DNA from 3 places in the Streptomyces sp. NPDC048255 genome. Region 1 is predicted to be linked to each of the others. Evidence: riboswitches for the same ligand, from Rfam matches in the RefSeq annotation. Region 1 holds a riboswitch; each other region holds the start of a gene.

Region 1 (3,268 bases):
GAGCCCAGCGGCATGATCGCCGCGCAGCCCACGTCCTCCAGCTTCCGCGCGAGCACGGGGTCGTCGTTGGTGTACGGGAGGACCGTGAAGCCCTCGTCCACCAGGATCTCGGCGGCGTCCAGCAGCTCGACGCCGTCGGGCAGGAGGGTGCGCTCGTCCGCGACGACCTCCAGCTTGACCCAGTCCGTACCGAGCGCCTCCCGTGCCAGCCGGGCGGTCAGGACGGCCTCGCCCGCCGTGAAGCAGCCCGCGGTGTTCGGCAGGACCGTGATGTCCAGTTTCGCCAGTACGGACAGGACGGAGCCCTGGACCGTGGGGTCCAGGCGCCGCATCGCCACCGTCGTGAGCTCGGTGCCGGAGGCGACGAGGGCGCGTTCCAGGACGTCCAGGCTCGGGGCGCCGCCCGTACCCATGATCAGGCGCGAGGAGAAGGTCCGGCCGGCGAGGGTGAACAGGTCGTCGTCCACGGATGTCATCGTCAGCCTCCCTGGACCGCGGTGAGGATCTCGACCCGGTCGCCCTCGCCCACCGGCGTCGCGGGCCACTGCCCGCGCGGGACCACGGTCTCGTTGAGCGCGGCGGCGACGCCGGACGGCGCGGCGGTCAGGGTGGCGACCACGGCGTCGAGCGTGGTGCCGGCCGCGATCTCCAGCGGCTCGCCGTTGACGGAGATGGTCATGCGTACGACTCCTGACGTGCGGCGGAGAACCGGCGGGGGGTGAAGGGGCGGGCGATCCGGGGGAGTTCGCCGGTGGTCAGCAGCTCCGCCATCACCTCGCCGGTGAGCGGGGTCAGCAGCACCCCGTTGCGGTAGTGGCCGGTGGCCAGGTGCAGGCCCGGCAGCTCGGTCGGGCCGAGCAGCGGGGCGTTGTCGGGCGAACCGGGCCGCAGTCCCGCCCGGGTCTCGGTGAGCGGGAGTTCGGTGATGCCGGGTACCAGTTCGTGGGCGTCGCGCAGGAGTTCGTAGACCCCGCCCGCGGTGACCGTGGTGTCCCAGCCGAGTTCCTCGCTGGTGGCGCCGATGACGAGCTCGCCGTTCTCGCGCGGGACGAGGTAGACGTGGCTGCCGCGTACGACGGCCCGTACGGTCCGCGACAGGAACGGCGCGTACGCCGCCGGTACGGACAGCCGCAGGACCTGTCCCTTGACCGGCCGCACGGGGGCCAGGGCCTGCGGCGGTACGCCCGCCAGCCGGCCGCTCAGGGAGCCCGCGGCCAGGACCACCTGGTCGGCGGGCAGCTCCGTACCGTCGTCGAGGACCGCGCCCGCCGCCCGGTCGGCGGTGACGAGCAGCCGCTCGGCCGGAGCCCGGTGGATCACCACGCCGGCCCGCTCGCAGGCGGCCAGCAGGGCGGCCGCGAGCCGGCGCGGGTCGACCTGGTGGTCGCCGTCCACGCGCAGGCCGCCGCGTACGCCCGGGGCCAGCATCGGCTCCAGGCGGCGGCACTCGCGGCCGGTGAGCCACTCGGACTCCAGGCCGCAGCGGCGCTGGAGGGCGTGCAGTTCGCGCAGGTGGAGGCGGTCGTCGGCGTCGAGGGCGACGGCGAGGGTGCCGCAGGCGCGGTAGCCGATGTCCAGGCCGCCACTGGCCTCGGCGAGCTCGGCGGCGAATTCCGGATAGCGCGCGGCGGAGTCCAGGCCCAGTTCCAGCAGGGCCTCCTCGCCGTAGTGCAGCTCGGTGACGGGGGCGAGCATGCCCGCCGCGACCTGGGCGGCGCCGCCGCCGGGGGCCGGGTCGGCGAGTACGGTGCGCAGCCCGCGCCGGGCCGCCCGCCAGGCCGTGACGAGGCCGATGATCCCGCCCCCGATGACGAGGACGTCGGATCCTTTTCTCGTTCGAGATGAGTGCATGGGCGTCCAGCCCCTCCCTTCGCCGGCATGACCCGGATCAGGTTCGTACGGTCGGAGGCCGGCCAGCCTCCCTCTCAGCCCGGTGCGCCCGGACTCCCGCGATAGGTACGGTGGCCAGACTAACCGTTCCTAGAGACTGAGCGGGAGTAAGTCCTGTTGCCAGGACTGGTCTCTCTCAGCCGCGCGCCCCGGACGGTGTTGGGCGTGCTGGTTGCCCGCTTTCGCTCCGTGTCCGGGCTGCGCGCATCGTGTGCGGGGTCCGGGAACACGGGGTCGGGTTTCCTCACGTCCTCGGGTATCCGGTTCGGCCTGGACGGTCCGATGCCCGCGACGATCGCTCCGGTCGTCGTGGGGCGGTGCCGTCCGTCGCCGGATCGGGTGCCCGAGGGCGCGTCTGCCGATCGCGATGCTCGCGGCATCGTGCCGGGTCGTGGTGCGGTGGGGTGCTGACATGGGTTTTTGCCAGTGCTGGGCGCCCCACATGCTGGTGTACGCGGGATCGACCGCGACGATCGGCAGACCCCTTTCGGCTGCCATGGAGACGAGCCGTGCACGGAGTCTGGCGGTGGGGATGTCGGAGATCAGTTGCCGGAACTTCTTCTTCCGGCCGTGCTTCTCGCGGGTCTTCTCGTCGGTGAAGTCGAGGTCTTCGACGGCGATGGCCGTGACGCCGCACTGTTGTGCCCAGTGGAGGAGGCGGGTGATGGCGTAGCGGATCTGCGCGTCCCGGTGCTGGGTGGTCCCGGACAGGTCGTAGGGGAAGCGGTGCGGTTTACCAACGGGGTTTCCGTGGGGATCGAGTCGCCAGGCGGCGAAGTGATCGGCGTTCGTGTCCACGCCGACGATGCCGTTCGCGCGTGCCGCCGGGAGGGGGATGGTCTGGATGGTGGGGCGTGTCCAGGCGGCGTCCAAGTACCAGCGGCCGCGCGCGGTGTCGTAGTGGATGCGGTAGGCGACAGCCCGGTCCGTAGACGTGCGGTCGCGCCACTCCTCGCCCCGGTGGGGGAAGGCGACCCGTGCCGTGAGTGTGTACCGGCCGCGCGGGCTGTTGGCGTACCCGGCGAGCGGCGCGGGCAGCTTGATGCTGACCTCTCCCTCGGGGGTGACCCGGATGGTCTCGTTCCCGAACCTCTTCCCGGACTCGCCGTCGGCTGACAGGAACCAGCGGGCTGCCTCCCACCTCTCCCGCCACTCAGGTTCGGTGAGACCGGCCGCATCCAGGTGGTGGCGGGTGTTCGCCAGTTTCCGGCCTCCGCGCACCACCCGTACCCGGCCCGCCTCACGATCAGCCGACACGGCTGCGTGCCGGGCCTCCAGGGATGCCAGCCGGCGGGACTTGGCAAACCACTCGCGCTGCGACCGGTAGCCGCCCGGGGAGTGTTTGGTGCCCTTCCCGCCGATCGGGAGGGACAGGCGG
Region 2 (3,268 bases), on a different contig from region 1:
TGACCTGGGCGTTCGGCCGGGAACTCCTCCTCGACGGCATCAACAAGCCGTGCGGTGACGGCGATGTGCACATCGCCCCCACGCAGCCCGAGGAACTGTCCGATGTCCACATCCGGCTCCAGGTCGGGGGTGACCGGGCCCTGTTCCGCGCCAGCGCGGCGCCGCTCGTCGCGTTCCTCGACCGCACAGACCGGATCGTTCCGCTCGGTCAGGAGCGCAATCTGGGTGACTTCGAGGAGAACCTCGACGAGGCGCTCGGCAAGATCCTCGCCGATTCCCGGCAGAACGAGCAGAACGCGGGCTGAGGGAGCCCCGAACCTCGCGCCGGAGCCGCCCCTATCGGCGCTTGCGCCGCCGGCCCCGGCCGCCGCGCCCCGGCCCGGAGGCCGGGGCGGCGGCTCCCGGCCGGTCGGCCGAGACCACCAGCGCGGCCAGCGCCGTGGTCACGGGGACCGAGGCCACGAGCCCGATCGAGCCCACGAGCGTCCGTACGATCTCCTCCGCGACCAGCTCGCTGTTGGCCACCGAACCCATGCTGCTGTTCGCGATCGAGAACAGCAGGAGGAGGGGCAGGGCGGCTCCCGCATAGGCGAGGACCAGGGTGTTGACCACCGACGCGATGTGGTCCCGGCCGATCCGGATGGCTGCCCGGTACAGGGCGCGCGGCCCCATCGACGGGTCGGCCTGATGGAGTTCCCAGACCGCCGAGGTCTGAGTGACCGTCACGTCGTCCAGTACGCCCAGCGATCCGATGATCACGCCTGCGAGCAGCAAACCGCTCATGTCGATGTCCGGGTAGAGCCCGTGGATCAGCCCGGTGTTGTCGTCGGTGTTGCCGCTGAGGAAGGCCCAGTCGATGAACAGGGAACCCAGCAGGCCGATCAACAGCAGTGAGACCAGTGTGCCGAGGACCGCCACAGAGGTCCGGGCGGTCAGGCCGTGACACATGTACAGGGCGATGAGCATGATCGCACTGGCTCCGACGACCGCCACGAGCAGTGGGTTGGAACCCTGCAGGATGGCCGGGAGGATGAAGAGGGTCAGCACTCCGAAACTGATGATCAGCGCGATCAGCGCGAACAGCCCGCGCATCCGGCCGACGAGGACGACGGCGACGGCGAAGATGGCGGCGAGCAGGGCCAACGGGAGCTTGCGGTTCACGTCGACCACGGAGTACTGGAGGTCGCGCGGCGCGTCCGGTGCGAAGGCGACCACCACCTCCTGCCCGTTCTCCAACTGCCGTGGTGCGCCCGGCTGGACGATCTCGACGAAGGTGCGGCCCTTGTCCGGACCCGAGCCGACCTCGACGGTGGCCTTCTTGCACTCGCCCGTCTGAGCGGCCTGGGCCTCACGGCCCTCGGGAGTGGAGGTGTCGCCGGTGGGCGGCACCTGCGCGGCGTTCACGGATTTGCAGTCGACCTGCTCGAGCGAGACGACCTTGCCCTGCTGCGTCTGGCGGTCGAAGCCGACCCCGCTGCGCTCGTGTGCGGGGGCGCCGCCGGGCCAGAGCACCACCATGCCGACGAGGACGGCGGTGGCGAAGGGGATCAGTACGGCCGCGATGACCTTGCGCAGGTGCTTCGAGACGGGTGCCGCCGGGCCGTGGCTGTGGCTGTGGGAATGGCCTGAGGCAGGTCCGTGACCTGAGTGTGCGTGGCCCGTGTGGCCAGTGGGCTCGTTGGGCTCGGTGGGGGGCTGCGGCGAGGACGTCACTGGCAGATCATCGCAAGAGATGAGGGGGCCCACTGTTCAGCACGCCACAGATGACGCTAGCGTGGGGGCACCTTTGCACAACGCGGGAGCTCGGAGCACCGGGCTGAGAGGGCGCTGATCACCGTACGCGATCACAAATGCGTACGGGAAGAGGCTGCGTCGACCGCCGAACCTGTTACCGGGTAATGCCGGCGTAGGGAGATCAGGTCTCATGACCATTCAGGACGCACGCACGCCTGCCGTCAGCCAGGACGCCGACGGCCAGACCGAGCGCCAGCCGGGCTGGCACAAGGGATACCTGGCGGGCTCCCGCCCCGACCTCCGGGTGCCGGTCCGTCAGGTCCACCTCACCAACGGCAAGGACGTGACGCTCTACGACACGTCCGGGCCGTACACCGACCCGCAGATCGAGACGGACGTCCGCCGGGGCCTCGCCCCGCTGCGCGAGAACTGGATCATCAGCCGCGGCGACACCGAGGAGTACGCGGGCCGTCCCGTGCGCCCCGAGGACGATGGCATCAAGCACACCTCGCCGCGCGGTGGCCTCAAGAACCTCGACGCGGTCTTCCCGGGCCGTCCCCGGCAGCCCCGCCGGGGCCGTGGCGGCGCCGCCGTCACGCAGCTCGCGTACGCCCGCCGGGGCGAGATCACCCCGGAGATGGAGTACGTCGCGATCCGCGAGAACGTCTCCCCCGAGGTCGTCCGCGAGGAGATCGCCGCAGGTCGGGCCGTGCTTCCGGCGAACGTGAACCACCCGGAGATCGAGCCGATGATCATCGGTAAGCGGTTCCTGGTGAAGGTCAACGCCAACATCGGCAACTCCGCGGTCACCTCCTCCATCGAGGAGGAGGTCGACAAGATGACCTGGGCGACCAAGTGGGGCGCCGACACGGTCATGGACCTCTCGACGGGCCGCAACATCCACACCACCCGCGAGTGGGTGCTGCGCAACTCCCCCGTCCCGATCGGTACCGTTCCGCTCTACCAGGCGCTGGAGAAGGTCGACGGCCGTGCCGAGGACCTGACCTGGGAGATCTACAAGGACACGGTCATCGAGCAGGCCGAGCAGGGCGTCGACTACATGACGGTCCACGCCGGCGTGCTGCTGCCCTACGTGCCCCTGACGGCCCGCCGCAAGACCGGCATCGTCTCGCGTGGCGGTTCGATCATGGCCGCGTGGTGCCTGGCGCACCACAAGGAGAACTTCCTCTACACGAACTTCGAGGAGCTCTGCGACATCCTCGCGACGTACGACGTCACGTACTCGCTGGGTGACGGCCTGCGCCCGGGCTCCATCGCGGACGCCAACGACGCGGCGCAGTTCGCGGAGCTGAAGACGCTGGGCGAGCTGAACACCATCGCCAAGCGGCACAACGTCCAGACGATGATCGAGGGCCCGGGACACGTCCCGATGCACAAGATCAAGGAGAACATCGACCTCCAGCAGGAGATCTGCGAGGAGGCGCCGTTCTACACGCTCGGCCCGCTGACCACGGACGTCGCGCCCGCGTACGACCACATCACCTCGGGCATCGGCGCGGCGATGATCGCCTGG
Region 3 (3,268 bases), on a different contig from region 1:
ATCAGCAGCGCCACCGTCAGCAGCACCCCGCCGAGCAGGGCGCGCTGGGCCCAGCCGCGCGGCCGGTGCGTGGTGCGGCCCGGGTCCACCAGCCGAAGCGCCGTCTCCCGCTTGCGCACGGTCCAGGCGTGCACGGCGAGGATCCCGCCGATCGCGGCGAACTGCACCATCGTGAGCACGGCGGCGGTCGGCAGGTCCAGGAGCTGCGCGGTCTGCCGGTAGACCTCCACCTCCAGGGTGGAGTACGAGGGCCCGCCCAGGATCAGTACGACGCCGAAGGAGCTGAAGGTGAACAGGAAGACCATCAGCGAGGCGGCGGCCACCGCCGGGGCCAGCGCGGGCAGCGTCACCCGCCGCCAGGCGGCGAACCGCCCGGCGCCCAGGACCCGGGCGGCCTCCTCCTGGCGCGGGTCCAGCTGCGCCCACAGCCCGCCGACGGTCCGTACGACGACCGCGTAGTTGAAGAAGACGTGGGCGAGCAGGATCGCCCAGACGGTGGTGTCCAGCCGGACGCCCCACAGCTCGTCCAGCAGTCCGCCGCGGCCGACCAGGGCGAGGAAGGCCGTACCGACCACCACGGTCGGCAGGACGAAGGGGATGGTGACCAGGGCCCGCAGGAGCTGCTTGCCGGGGAACTCGAAGCGCGCGAAGACGTACGCGCCGGGGAGCGCGAGCAGCAGCGTGAGCGCGGTGGAGGCGAGCGCCTGCCAGGTGGTGAACCACAGCACGTCGGCGATGTCCGGCCGGGCCAGCACCTCGCCGACGCGGCCGAACTGCCAGCCCTCGTCGGTCTTGAGGCCGCGGCCGACGATCGCGGCGACGGGATAGGCGAAGAACAGCCCGAAGAAGGCGAGGGGCACGGCCATCAGGGCGAGCCGCACCGCGACCGCCCGCCGGCCCTCGCCGGTACCGGAGCCCGGCGCGGCGCCCCCCGGCGCCGTGCCCGACTCCTCGGTACCGCCTACTTCACGACGAGCGAGGTCCATGCCTTGACCCACTGCTCACGGTTCTTGGCGATGGTTTCCGGCGTGACGTTCTCCGGCTTCTCGATCACCACACCGTGCTTCGTGAACAGCTCCGGCAGGGCAGCGTCCTTCGTCACCGGGTTCACGAACATGTTGAGCGGCATGTCCTCCTGGAACTTCTTGCTGATCAGGAAGTCGAGGAGCGCCTTGCCGCCCTCCTCGTTCTTGGCTCCCTTCAGCAGACCCGCGAACTCGATCTGACGGAAGCAGGTGCCGGTGGAGACGCCCGTCGGGGCCTCGGCCGGCTGCGGCTCGCCGTACAGCACCTCGACCGGCGGGCTGGAGGCGTAGGAGACGACCAGCGGGCGGTCGCCCTTGGCCTTCTTGCCGCCCGCGGAGCCGGAGAAGCGCTCGTTGTAGGCCTGCTCCCAGCCGTCGACGACCTCGACGCCATTGGCCTTCAGCTTGCTCCAGTAGTCCTTCCAGCCCTCCTCGCCGTACTTGCCGACGGAGGCGAGCAGGAAACCGAGGCCGGGCGAGGAGGTCGCGGCGTTCTCGGTGACCAGCAGGTTCTTGTACTCGGGCTTGACCAGGTCGTCCAGCGTCTGCGGCGGGGCGATCTTCTTCTCGGCGAAGTACGCCTTGTCGTAGTTGACGCAGATGTCACCGGAGTCGATGGGGGTGACCCGGTGCTCCTTGTCGAGCTGGAACTCCGGCTTCACCTCGCCCAGGCCCTTGGCCTCGTACGGCGTGAAGATGCCGTTGTCGAGGGCGCGCGAGAGCAGGGTGTTGTCCACACCGAAGAAGACGTCGCCGCGCGGGGAGCCCTTGGTGAGGATCTCCTGGTTCAGCGCCGCGCCCGCGTCCCCGGACTTCAGCACCTTGACGGTGTAGCCGCTCTGCTGCTCGAACTCCTTGAGGACCGCTTCGGTCGCGTTGAAGGAGTCGTGGGAGACGAGCGTGACGGTCTTGGACTTCGGGGCGTCGCTCGCGCCCGCGGGCTTGTCCTTGGCGTCGCCGCCTCCGCAGGCGCTGAGCGCGGTGACGCCCAGCGCGGCCGCGAGCGCGGCGCCCGCGATCTTCTTGGTGGTGGTGCTCACTGGTGATTCCTCCTGGGATGACCAGGAGAAGACGCGGCCCTGCCCGGCGCTCTTGAAGGAGCGGACGCCGGGCAGGGCGCAACAGCTTGAGTGATGACCGAACTTCCTACCCCGAATGACCGGGGCGAGGTTCAGAGGGTCTGCGGATTGACGGTCCCGCACTCTCAGCGCTGTGGCGCTCCCCTGTCGGAATATGAAATTGGTTCGGCCACAGGGTACCCCGCGGCCGATTACGGACGGCGCTGGCCGGAATCTAGCGCTCCGAGGCCGCGAGCTGGCCGCACGCGCCGTCGATCTCCTGGCCGCGGGTGTCCCGTACGGTCACGGGCACGCCGTGCCGGGCGATCGCCTCGACGAAGGCCTTCTCGTCCTCGGGCCGCGACGCGGTCCACTTCGAGCCCGGCGTCGGGTTCAGCGGGATGAGGTTGACGTGCACGCGCTTGCCCTTGAGCAGCTTGCCGAGCAGGTCACCGCGCCAGGCGTGGTCGTTGATGTCGCGGATCAGCGCGTACTCGATGGAGATCCGGCGGCCCGACTTCTCGGCGTACTCCCAGGCCGCGTCGAGGACCTCGCGGACGTTCCACCGCGTGTTCACGGGTACGAGGGTGTCGCGCAGCTCGTCGTCGGGCGCGTGCAGCGAGACGGCGAGGCGGCACTTGAAGCCCTCGTCGGCGAAGCGCAGCATGGCCGGCACCAGGCCGACGGTGGAGACGGTGATGCCGCGCTGCGACAGGCCCAGGCCGTCGGGCTCCGGGTCGGTGAGGCGGCGGATGGCGCCGACGACCCGCTTGTAGTTGGCCAGCGGCTCGCCCATGCCCATGAAGACGATGTTCGAGAGCCGGGCCGGACCGCCCGGCACCTCGCCGTCGCGCAGGGCGCGCATGCCGTCGACGATCTGGTGCACGATCTCGGCGGTGGAGAGGTTGCGGTCGAGTCCCGCCTGGCCGGTGGCGCAGAACGGGCAGTTCATCCCGCAGCCGGCCTGGGAGGAGATGCACATGGTGACCCGGTCGGGGTAGCGCATCAGCACGGACTCGACGAGCGTGCCGTCGTGCAGCTTCCACAGGGTCTTGCGGGTGGTGTCGTTGTCGCAGCTGATGTGCCGCACGACGTTCATCAGGTCCGGCAGGAGCTCCTGCTGGAGCTTCTCGCGGGACCCGGCGGGGATGTCGGTCCACTCGGCCGGGTCGTGCGCGTACCGGG

The links. A riboswitch is a leader RNA that binds a small molecule or an ion and turns the genes downstream of it on or off. The one in region 1 is predicted to bind thiamine pyrophosphate.
Region 2: linked by a shared signal. The riboswitch ahead of thiC (phosphomethylpyrimidine synthase ThiC) and the one ahead of thiO (glycine oxidase ThiO) in region 1 are both predicted to bind thiamine pyrophosphate.
Region 3: linked by a shared signal. The riboswitch ahead of AB0D94_RS05540 (thiamine ABC transporter substrate-binding protein) and the one ahead of thiO (glycine oxidase ThiO) in region 1 are both predicted to bind thiamine pyrophosphate.

Annotation. Positions count from the first base shown of each region.
Region 1 covers NZ_JBEZMA010000008.1:119,985-123,252, reverse strand. Annotated here, with positions in the region: gene AB0D94_RS10025 (thiazole synthase) at 1-476, opposite strand, end outside; gene thiS (sulfur carrier protein ThiS) at 479-679, opposite strand; gene thiO (glycine oxidase ThiO) at 676-1,851, opposite strand; TPP riboswitch at 1,849-1,961, opposite strand; gene AB0D94_RS10010 (IS200/IS605 family accessory protein TnpB-related protein) at 1,981-3,268, opposite strand, start outside.
Region 2 covers NZ_JBEZMA010000001.1:200,521-203,788, reverse strand. Annotated here, with positions in the region: gene AB0D94_RS00960 (SsgA family sporulation/cell division regulator) at 1-305, shown strand, start outside; gene AB0D94_RS00955 (YibE/F family protein) at 337-1,746, opposite strand; TPP riboswitch at 1,786-1,930, shown strand; gene thiC (phosphomethylpyrimidine synthase ThiC) at 1,925-3,268, shown strand, end outside.
Region 3 covers NZ_JBEZMA010000004.1:41,717-44,984, forward strand. Annotated here, with positions in the region: gene AB0D94_RS05535 (iron ABC transporter permease) at 1-866, opposite strand, end outside; gene AB0D94_RS05540 (thiamine ABC transporter substrate-binding protein) at 962-2,065, opposite strand; TPP riboswitch at 2,151-2,260, opposite strand; gene rlmN (23S rRNA (adenine(2503)-C(2))-methyltransferase RlmN) at 2,319-3,268, opposite strand, start outside.